Regions from separate parts of the Paenibacillus sp. 1781tsa1 genome, predicted to be linked through region 1. Evidence: predicted binding sites of a transcription regulator. Region 1 holds the regulator's gene; the other holds the start of a gene.

What was found. Region 1 encodes LexA, which represses DNA repair genes until DNA is damaged. Its sites were predicted from a motif close to CGAACATATGTTCG; they were not measured.
Region 2: a site for LexA is predicted at 1,604-1,617, ahead of recA (recombinase RecA). Genes of this name have one in related genera too.

What each region holds. Positions count from the first base shown of each region.
Region 1 covers NZ_JAMYWY010000001.1:4,053,214-4,057,653, forward strand. The annotation lists gene NKT06_RS17785 (HAD family hydrolase) at 1-194, opposite strand, end outside; gene NKT06_RS17790 (hypothetical protein) at 223-732, opposite strand; gene NKT06_RS17795 (DUF896 domain-containing protein) at 857-1,066, opposite strand; gene NKT06_RS17800 (LysM peptidoglycan-binding domain-containing protein) at 1,161-1,538, opposite strand; gene lexA (transcriptional repressor LexA) at 1,835-2,461, shown strand; gene NKT06_RS17810 (aldehyde dehydrogenase) at 2,567-3,871, opposite strand.
Region 2 covers NZ_JAMYWY010000001.1:2,549,949-2,554,388, forward strand. The annotation lists gene pgsA (CDP-diacylglycerol--glycerol-3-phosphate 3-phosphatidyltransferase) at 1-79, shown strand, start outside; gene NKT06_RS11480 (competence/damage-inducible protein A) at 187-1,443, shown strand; gene recA (recombinase RecA) at 1,687-2,751, shown strand; gene NKT06_RS11490 (regulatory protein RecX) at 3,031-3,768, shown strand; gene rny (ribonuclease Y) at 4,079-4,440, shown strand, end outside.

The DNA of each region.
Region 1 (4,440 bases):
TTGGTAAAAGGAAAGGTCTCATAAGATTCATACAGTGCACGTGCCTCGTTACGAACAGCTTCTTCAAGTTCTTCGGGTTTGACCCCAGTCTCTTGTGCTGCAATTAGACAAGTCTCATGAAATGCTTCTCGAACACTGCGCTCATCCCACAATAAAGTATCATCCAGGTCGAACAAAATCGCTTTTAACGCCATTCCGATCATCTACCCCTTTATGCAATAATTACTTTTCGACGGTTTCCACGGTGATCTGGTGTGCTTTTGCAAACTTCAGCAAACGTTCTGCAATCGCATCTGTATCGTAACGGTTCAATAACTTGGTGAACACCCATCTTTTCCCGCGACTTTTATGTTCGATAACAACTGTGCCTGGTTCAATTCTGAATTTGACAATATCTTCAACCCCGATTGAACGTTCACGATTACCCTTCGTCGTTATAATCCGATTACTGCTAATCTTGATATATGGACGACGAAGCATGAAGATGACTGCCAAAAATACGTAAAGCAACATCGTCACCCAGTCCCAGGTTGTCATCGGAGCTTGCACAAGGAACGTGCTCATAAACAGATACAAAAAGGCGAGACCAATCAAAAATATAGGGAACAAAAGGCTGCGTCCCTTAAAGACTTCTTCACCTGGTGTACCTGTGATTGGTTGACCACTTTTTTTGCGTTGCTGATTTAACTGCTTGGAATTTTTCTTAACCGTTCTCTCGAACGAACGCGACATGAGAATCCCCCTTATGTGTCTTTGTATCGGCTACATAACTGTAAACCAACATTTCCCCCTATAAATTGCACACTCAAAATAACAGGAAGAAACCTAAATATCATAATGATATCATTAGGTTTCGTTAGTGTTTGAGTTTGCCTTGGCGGCCTTTGTCATTCTCATCATCAACAATCTCAATGGTATCCAGTTGTTGTCTGAAATTACTGCGAATATTACTCAAATAAATCTCTCTTAACTCAGCACGTTCAGCAAGTTCTTCCTCCGACAATCCAGTGGACTTTTGCTTACGAGCCAATTCGTTAATGCGTGCTACCAGACTATCTATATCCAAGCTTGTCCCCTCCAAAAATACAAAGTCATATTAACTTTGCCATGATAAAGGCAGCTTGTCAAGCTGACACGCGTTAACACTCATTGATGTGCTTTTATTCTGCGAATTGCGGTAGAGTTAGTACTTGCCCCACTTGGATGGAAGTCGCTTGAAGTTGATTCACTTTCTTAATTGCTTCTATATATATACGTGTATCCATATTTGTCGGTTTATGTTCCAAAGAAATACTCCATAATGTTTCTCCTTGTGAAACGGCTATCTTTCCTCCAGGCAGAACATCGTTCTCATTGCCAGCAAATACAGTTAAAACAGTGCTGCATCCAATAAATATAATCAATGAGGTAATGGCTATCTTTAACATCCATGAAGAAATCTTGAAACGCGCTAAAACCTTCTTGTAGTTCCCTATGTTAGACTTCACCAGTTCCGAATTCATCGGTTCATAAATACTTTGATAAGTTGAATATTTCATTAAATACCCGCCTCCAAACGTTTGTTCCTATCTGTTGAAATCAATATAACACGAACACTTGTTTTGTTCAATAGATTTTTAGAACAATTGTTCGCTTATTTTTCGAAGGAGAACTATCTTAATTCAAGCCCTCTTGCAAAGCATTTGCAGTATTATGCTCTGGCTATTGGACAAATTCTGTTCTATAAGTTAAAAAACACTGATTTAATGCCATTATATTTAGAACTTATGTTTGTACGAACGGAGGTTCTATGTTATAATTTTCCCAAACGTTACTAAAATGGGGTTGATACGGTATGTCGAAGATATCCAGCAGGCAGCAGGCTATTCTGGAGTTTATACGAAATGAAGTCCGGTTGAAGGGGTATCCTCCTTCCGTACGGGAAATTGGTGAAGCGGTTGGACTGGCTTCCAGCTCAACAGTACATGGACATTTGGATCGTTTGGAGAAAAAAGGTTTGATCCGACGCGACCCTACCAAGCCAAGAGCCATTGAGCTTTTGAGCCAGGAAGAATCTGAGCATTCTCATCAATTTGCTCATAGCGTTGCACGTATTCCTGTCGTTGGTAAGGTTACAGCCGGGGTTCCAATCACTGCAACCGAGAACATTGAAGACTACTTCCCTCTTCCTACACATTATGTAGGCGAACAGAAAGTGTTTATGCTTTCGGTAGTCGGAGATAGTATGGTGGAAGCTGGAATCGTTAACGGAGATTACGTTATTGTCCGTCAACAGCAAACTGCTGATAACGGTGATATCGTTGTTGCAATGACTGAAGACGATGAAGCTACAGTGAAAACGTTCTATAAAGAGAAAGATCATATTCGCCTTCAACCGGAGAATGCGACCTTCGAACCTTTACGTTTGAAACACGTTAGTATTCTGGGTAAAGTCATTGGCCTTTTCCGAGATATTCATTAATATCTAACCTGAGTAACAAAACTAGATGCAATGCACTGAAATACAAAAAGAGGTTGCCCTGATGAACAGGACAACCTCTTTTTATTTTTATATTGTTTTATCGGCTTATAATTCACTGCGTTTCAGAACACTCTTGTGATGCGAGAACACATCAAAGCTCTGTTGTCCGTGATATGAGCCCATACCGCTCTCTCCTACACCACCAAACGGAAGATAATGTGAAGTCATATGAGAAAGTGTGTCATTAATACATCCCCCACCGAAGGATACTTGATTCAGCACCTGATCCTGTAGTTCCTCATCCTGTGTGAAGAGATATAGCGCCAATGGTTTTGGTCGGCGAACAATCTCATCCAGCATGGGGTTCAAGTCACTGTACGTAAATACAGGAAGAATCGGACCGAAGATCTCTTCTTGCATGACAGGTGATTCCCAGTTCACATCTCCAAGTACAGTCGGCTCAATCAGCAACTGCTCACGCACAGAACGTCCACCTATCAGCGTTTTGCCATCTGTGAGGAATTTCGACAACCGATCAAAGTTACGCGCGTTGACAATATGCGGGAAATCAGTGTTTTGTAACACATCATCCCCAAATTTATCTTTGATCTCTGTGCCAATCAGATTAATCAATTCATCATGAACTTGTTCATGCACAAGCAAGTAATCCGGCGCAACACATGTTTGTCCTGCATTCAGGAACTTACCACGAACAATACGCTGAGCTACCAGCTTCAGATCTGCATCACTATGGACAATAGCAGGACTCTTACCGCCCAACTCAAGAGTTACAGGAGTCAGGTACTCCGCAGCTGCCTTCATAACAATGCGACCAACACCCGTGCTGCCTGTGAAGAAAATATAATCAAACTTCTCTTTCAACAATGCTGTGCTGGCTTCAACTTCCCCCTCCATAACGGCAATATACTCCTGAGGGAAGATCTCCTGAATCAGATCATACGTCAGACGAGATACGGCTGGTGTTAATTCAGAAGGCTTGATAACTGCACAGTTACCGGCTGCAATTGCTCCAATCAGTGGACCGAATGCAAGTTGGAAAGGATAGTTCCAAGGTGCAATAATAAGCGCTACTCCGTATGGTTCAGGATAAATGGTGCTCACCCCATCCGGCATAGCCGAATTGGTTGGGACTTGTTTGGGTTCAGCCCATTCCTGCAGATGTTCTAATGCAAAATCCAGTTCACCAAGAACAATGCGAATCTCGGAACCATAAGCTTCCGCCTCAGATTTGTTCAAATCCGCCCGAAGTGCATCTTGGATCCGTTGCTGATACTTCTCAATCCCTTTTCTAAGCTGTTGAAGCGCATTAATCCGATACTCGATATTTTTAGTTTGTCCTGTATAAAAAAATGTACGTTGTTCTGTCACTAGTTGTTTTGCCTGATCCATATTAACATCTCCAATTAATTATTAAAAATTAAATTGTTCAAAATTTAATTAAAGTATACCTCTTCTATATGAAACTTTCAACATAATATTGATTTGAAAGTATCTGAAATTGGGTAGGCGTTTTAATATATGAGAAAGCTACTATTCTTTTTAATGCAAGTATCCATTGATTATAGCGAATTATTGGGTATTATTAGAATTCATCTTTATTTTTTTACAGAAGATTATACGTACTGAGATCTGAAGGGATGGATATAGCTTGTAGATCTTACGCATTCAATGTCATCATCTGCCAACATATGTCCTAATTGCGGATAACTCTGCGGGCGAGGAGAAGTGGTTTCTCTAATTCAATGATTTGTGGTTTTATCCTTGAGTTTGTTTGCATAGTAAACAAAGGAGCCGTTGAAGATGGCTCCTATTTTTGCCCCTATACTCGAATGTATCACGAAAGTTTCTCTTTCCCATGTTCTTAATGGATACTGTGCGCTACGCTTCTCCTACTCCTCCATAATCAATGTTTTAGTAAATGCCAGATAGATATCCGAACCAACATAAGGCTACCGGGA
Region 2 (4,440 bases), 1.5 Mb from region 1:
AGCAGCGCTTATTACCATCTGGTCGGGTATCGATTACTTTATCAAAAACAAAAACCTGCTTCATTTAACAAAAGCATAATGGTTTGTTCTTAAATGGGTAATCATGAAGGAAGCATTGGGTCAGGGGCAATAGGAAATTATCCTATTGCCCTTTGATCACTCACCATATGTACAGGAGGATGCTCAATGAAGGCAGAAATCATTGCAGTTGGCACAGAGCTACTGCTTGGACAAATCGTCAATACCAATGCCAGATACCTATCCCGTGAATTGGCTGCGATGGGGATCGATGTATATTTCCAAACGGTGGTTGGGGATAACCTGAACCGACTTAGTGAAGCTATTCGCATTGCGCAGGGCCGTGCAGACGTTATTTTATTTTCCGGTGGCATCGGACCTACTCAAGATGATCTGACCAAGGATGCGCTCGCAGCTGTTCTTAACCGAAAACTGCATACAGATCGAATGGCGATGGACAAAATCGAAAGCTTTTTCAGAGATCGTAATGTGGACATGACAGAGAATAACCGACGTCAGGCGATCGTCATTGATGGTGGTACACCTCTGGCCAATGAAACGGGCCTTGCGGCAGGAAATGCGATTTCTGATAATGATAAACATTATATTGTGATGCCTGGACCACCTAAAGAGCTGATTCCAATGTTTGAACAGGAAGTCAAGCCTTGGCTGTTCCAGCATGTGCTAACAGAAGAAATGCCGATCTATTCCCGAATGCTCAAATTCGCTGGTATTGGTGAATCTGCTCTGGAAGATCGACTGCTGGATCTGATTGACGCGCAGACAGACCCTACGATTGCTCCTTACGCTAGCGAAGGCGAAGTTACGGTGCGTGTCTCTACTAAGGCTGCGAGTGAGGGAGAGGCGAAGCTGAAGCTGGATGCGATGGAGGTTCAGATTCGGGAGCGTTTGACAGAACATCTCTACGCGAACGAGGATGTGCCTATAGAGTATACGATAGTAACCATGATGTCTGACATGGGGCTGACGCTTAGCGCTGCTGAGAGCTGTACAGGAGGGCTTGTCATGCAAAGTCTGACCTCTGTACCGGGAAGTGCCTCCATGCTCAAAGGTGGAATTGTTTGTTACTCCAATGAAATTAAGGAAAAGCTGCTGAATGTGCCTCATGATTATCTGGAAGGTGAAGATGCACCTGGTGCAGTAAGTCCTGAGGTTGCAAAAGTGCTTGCTGAGCAGATTCGCATGATTGGCGATGCTGATTTTGGCTTGGCTGTTACCGGTGTAGCTGGACCCGGATATTCGGAACGCAAGCCACCCGGACTTGTCTTCATCGCTCTTGCTGAACGTGGAAAAGAGACGGAAATTCATGAGCTGCGTATTAATGGCAATCGCGAGACTGTTCGCATTCGTTCAGCCAAAGCGATTCTCTATCGCTTATGGCAAAAACTTGTGGCGATGGATTGATTAGTTAATAGCTTCGATTGCATTTGAAGCTCTAAGGAAGTATAATTAAGGAAGACGGAAGAACCGTAGAATTAGGCTTTACAGCCTTGTTTACGGTTCTTTTTTCTGTTTAATGGAAAGTTTCTTTGAGGAAGAGGCGCCTCGGCCTTCACAAAAAAAACGAATGTATGTTCGAAAAAAAGCTTGGCAAACGTGTTAAAACAAGGTATCATTATCTTATAAACAGTAAAGGGTGTGAGCTTATTGTCAGACCGTCGTGCCGCGCTTGATATGGCGCTCCGTCAAATAGAGAAGCAATTTGGTAAAGGATCCATCATGAAACTGGGTGAGTCCACTCATATGAATGTGGAAATTATTCCCAGCGGTTCCTTGGCTTTGGATATTGCATTAGGAACAGGCGGCTTGCCTAAAGGCCGTATTGTTGAAATATATGGACCTGAATCTTCAGGTAAAACAACTGTCGCATTGCATGCGATTGCTGAAGTACAACGTGTTGGTGGACAAGCAGCATTTATCGATGCCGAGCATGCTCTTGATCCTCAATACGCAAGCAAATTGGGCGTTAACATTGACGAATTGCTTCTATCTCAGCCAGATACGGGTGAGCAAGGGCTGGAAATTGCAGAAGCTCTTGTACGCAGTGGTGCAGTAGATATCGTCGTTATTGACTCTGTAGCTGCATTGGTTCCAAAAGCAGAGATTGAAGGCGAAATGGGTGATTCACACGTTGGTTTGCAAGCGCGTTTGATGTCTCAGGCGTTGCGTAAATTGTCTGGTGCAATCAGCAAATCCAAAACAATCGCAATCTTCATTAACCAGCTTCGTGAGAAAGTCGGCGTTATGTTTGGTAACCCGGAAACAACACCTGGTGGTCGTGCTCTGAAGTTTTATTCTACAGTACGTCTGGATGTGCGTCGTATTGAGAGTATCAAATCAGGTAATGACATGATTGGTAACCGTACTCGTATTAAAGTTGTGAAAAACAAAGTGGCACCTCCGTTTAAACAAGCGGAAGTGGATATCATGTATGGCGAGGGTATTTCAAGAGAAGGCAGTATCATTGACATTGGTACAGAGCTGGACATCGTTAATAAAAGTGGTGCATGGTACTCCTACGAAGGCGAGCGTTTAGGACAAGGTCGTGAGAACGCGAAGCAGTTCATGAAAGAGCATAAAGACATTGCTGAAATCATTGAACAAAAAATTCGGGTAGCTAGTAACTTGACTACCGCAGTTCCTGCGCCAACTAGTGAAGAGCAACAAAAAGAAGCAGAAGAAGAACAAGAATTGTTTGAAATCAACGAGTAATCTCTCAAATCCTCCCTTGTAGGGAGGACCTTGAGGGGGGTTCCCACTGGACTCCGTAAACTTATCTGATTGAGCTTGGATCAATCTGGATAATGGATTGTAGTGGGAGTGCTCTTGCTGTCCAACAGCCCCTGTCCCAATGGACAGGGGCTGTTGGCACGCTAACTGTGGAGCTAAAGGCCGGGCTGAGTCCCCGGCCTTTTGTATTAGCGTTCTCTGTCATTTGTGAAGAGGCGCTGGCGTAATCAGATTGAAAATAATGTGAAAGGGGAGACCTGAATGGATCAACATGACGAGGATTTATATGAAGAAGCAGAACAGGACGGCCTATCCCAATTTCCGGACAACGAAGAGCTTATTATAACACGTGTAGAACGAACGAAACACAGGCAAGCTCGTTATCGTATCACTTTTGGTATCCACTCCATTACAGTTCTTGAAGATGTGATGATTAAATACAGGATGACTCAAGGCAATACGTTTATGAAGAAGGATCTGGAAGAAATCATTGTAGCTGACGAGCGACAACGGACGTATGCACAGTCTCTGCGTTTCTTGGAGCATAAGCCGCGTACACGTCATGAATTAAGTCAGAAACTTCGTCAGAAAGAATTTGCTGCACCTTTAATTGAAGAGACGCTGGATCGACTTGAGCGCGAGAATTTGGTGGATGATGACCTATTTGCGAAGGAATGGACAAGACAGCGTATGGAGGGCAAGCGGAAGGGAAAACTGTGGATAAGGCAAGAGCTTCGTCAAAAGGGCATTGCCAATGATCTCATTGCTGAAGCACTGGAAGGTGTCAGTACGGATGCGGAATTTGAGACTGCTATGAGTGCCGGACGAAAAAAATGGAATCAGGTCAAAGGGGACGTCAAAGAGAAGAAAAATAAAACGCTTCCCTTCTTAATGAGACGTGGTTTTTCAATGGATATGGTACGCCGGGTCGTGAATTGTTTAATTGAAGAAGATGAGGCTGGGGACCCTGAAGATGACGAAGCGTTGTTATGGGATTAGCAGCCCAGAGTCTCTATACTGCATTCTCTTGACAATTTCTTTCGTCAAATACTAAAATGGACATGAGTCTGTAAGAAATGGACAACCCTTTTTCCTTCCAAAAAAGCGGTTTCGGTTTCTTAAGATTTATACCATTCTTAATTATGGGTTCGCTGGAAACAGTGAAGAGTACGTGGAAACATGTACATGTGAAATGAAAATCGGCGGGGGATCGCCGTGAGTATTCGTTATTCCCAAAAATATGTAAGGTTTGAAAACTGCAAATTGACCCAAGGAATGCCTTGGAGGAACCAACGAGGAGGTGAACAGTATGAATCCTGCAATCACGATCGCTCTCGTTGTGGCCGCGCTAATCATTGGGTTCGGAGTAGGATATTTTATTCGCAAATCTCTTGCAGAGGCTAAAATCTCTAGTGCGGAACAAGCTGCCGTACAAATCGTGGAGAACGCGAAGAAAGAGGCAGAGGCACTGAAGAAAGAAACGGTGCTGGAAGCGAAGGATGAAATCCATCGCATTCGTGCTGAAGCTGAAAAAGACACTCGTGAACGTCGGAATGAAATTCAACGACAAGAAAGACGATTGTTGCAAAAAGAAGAGTCGCTGGATAAAAAATTGGAATCACTCGAACGTAAAGAAGAGCAAGTGGCTAACAAAGAGAAACGAATTGATGA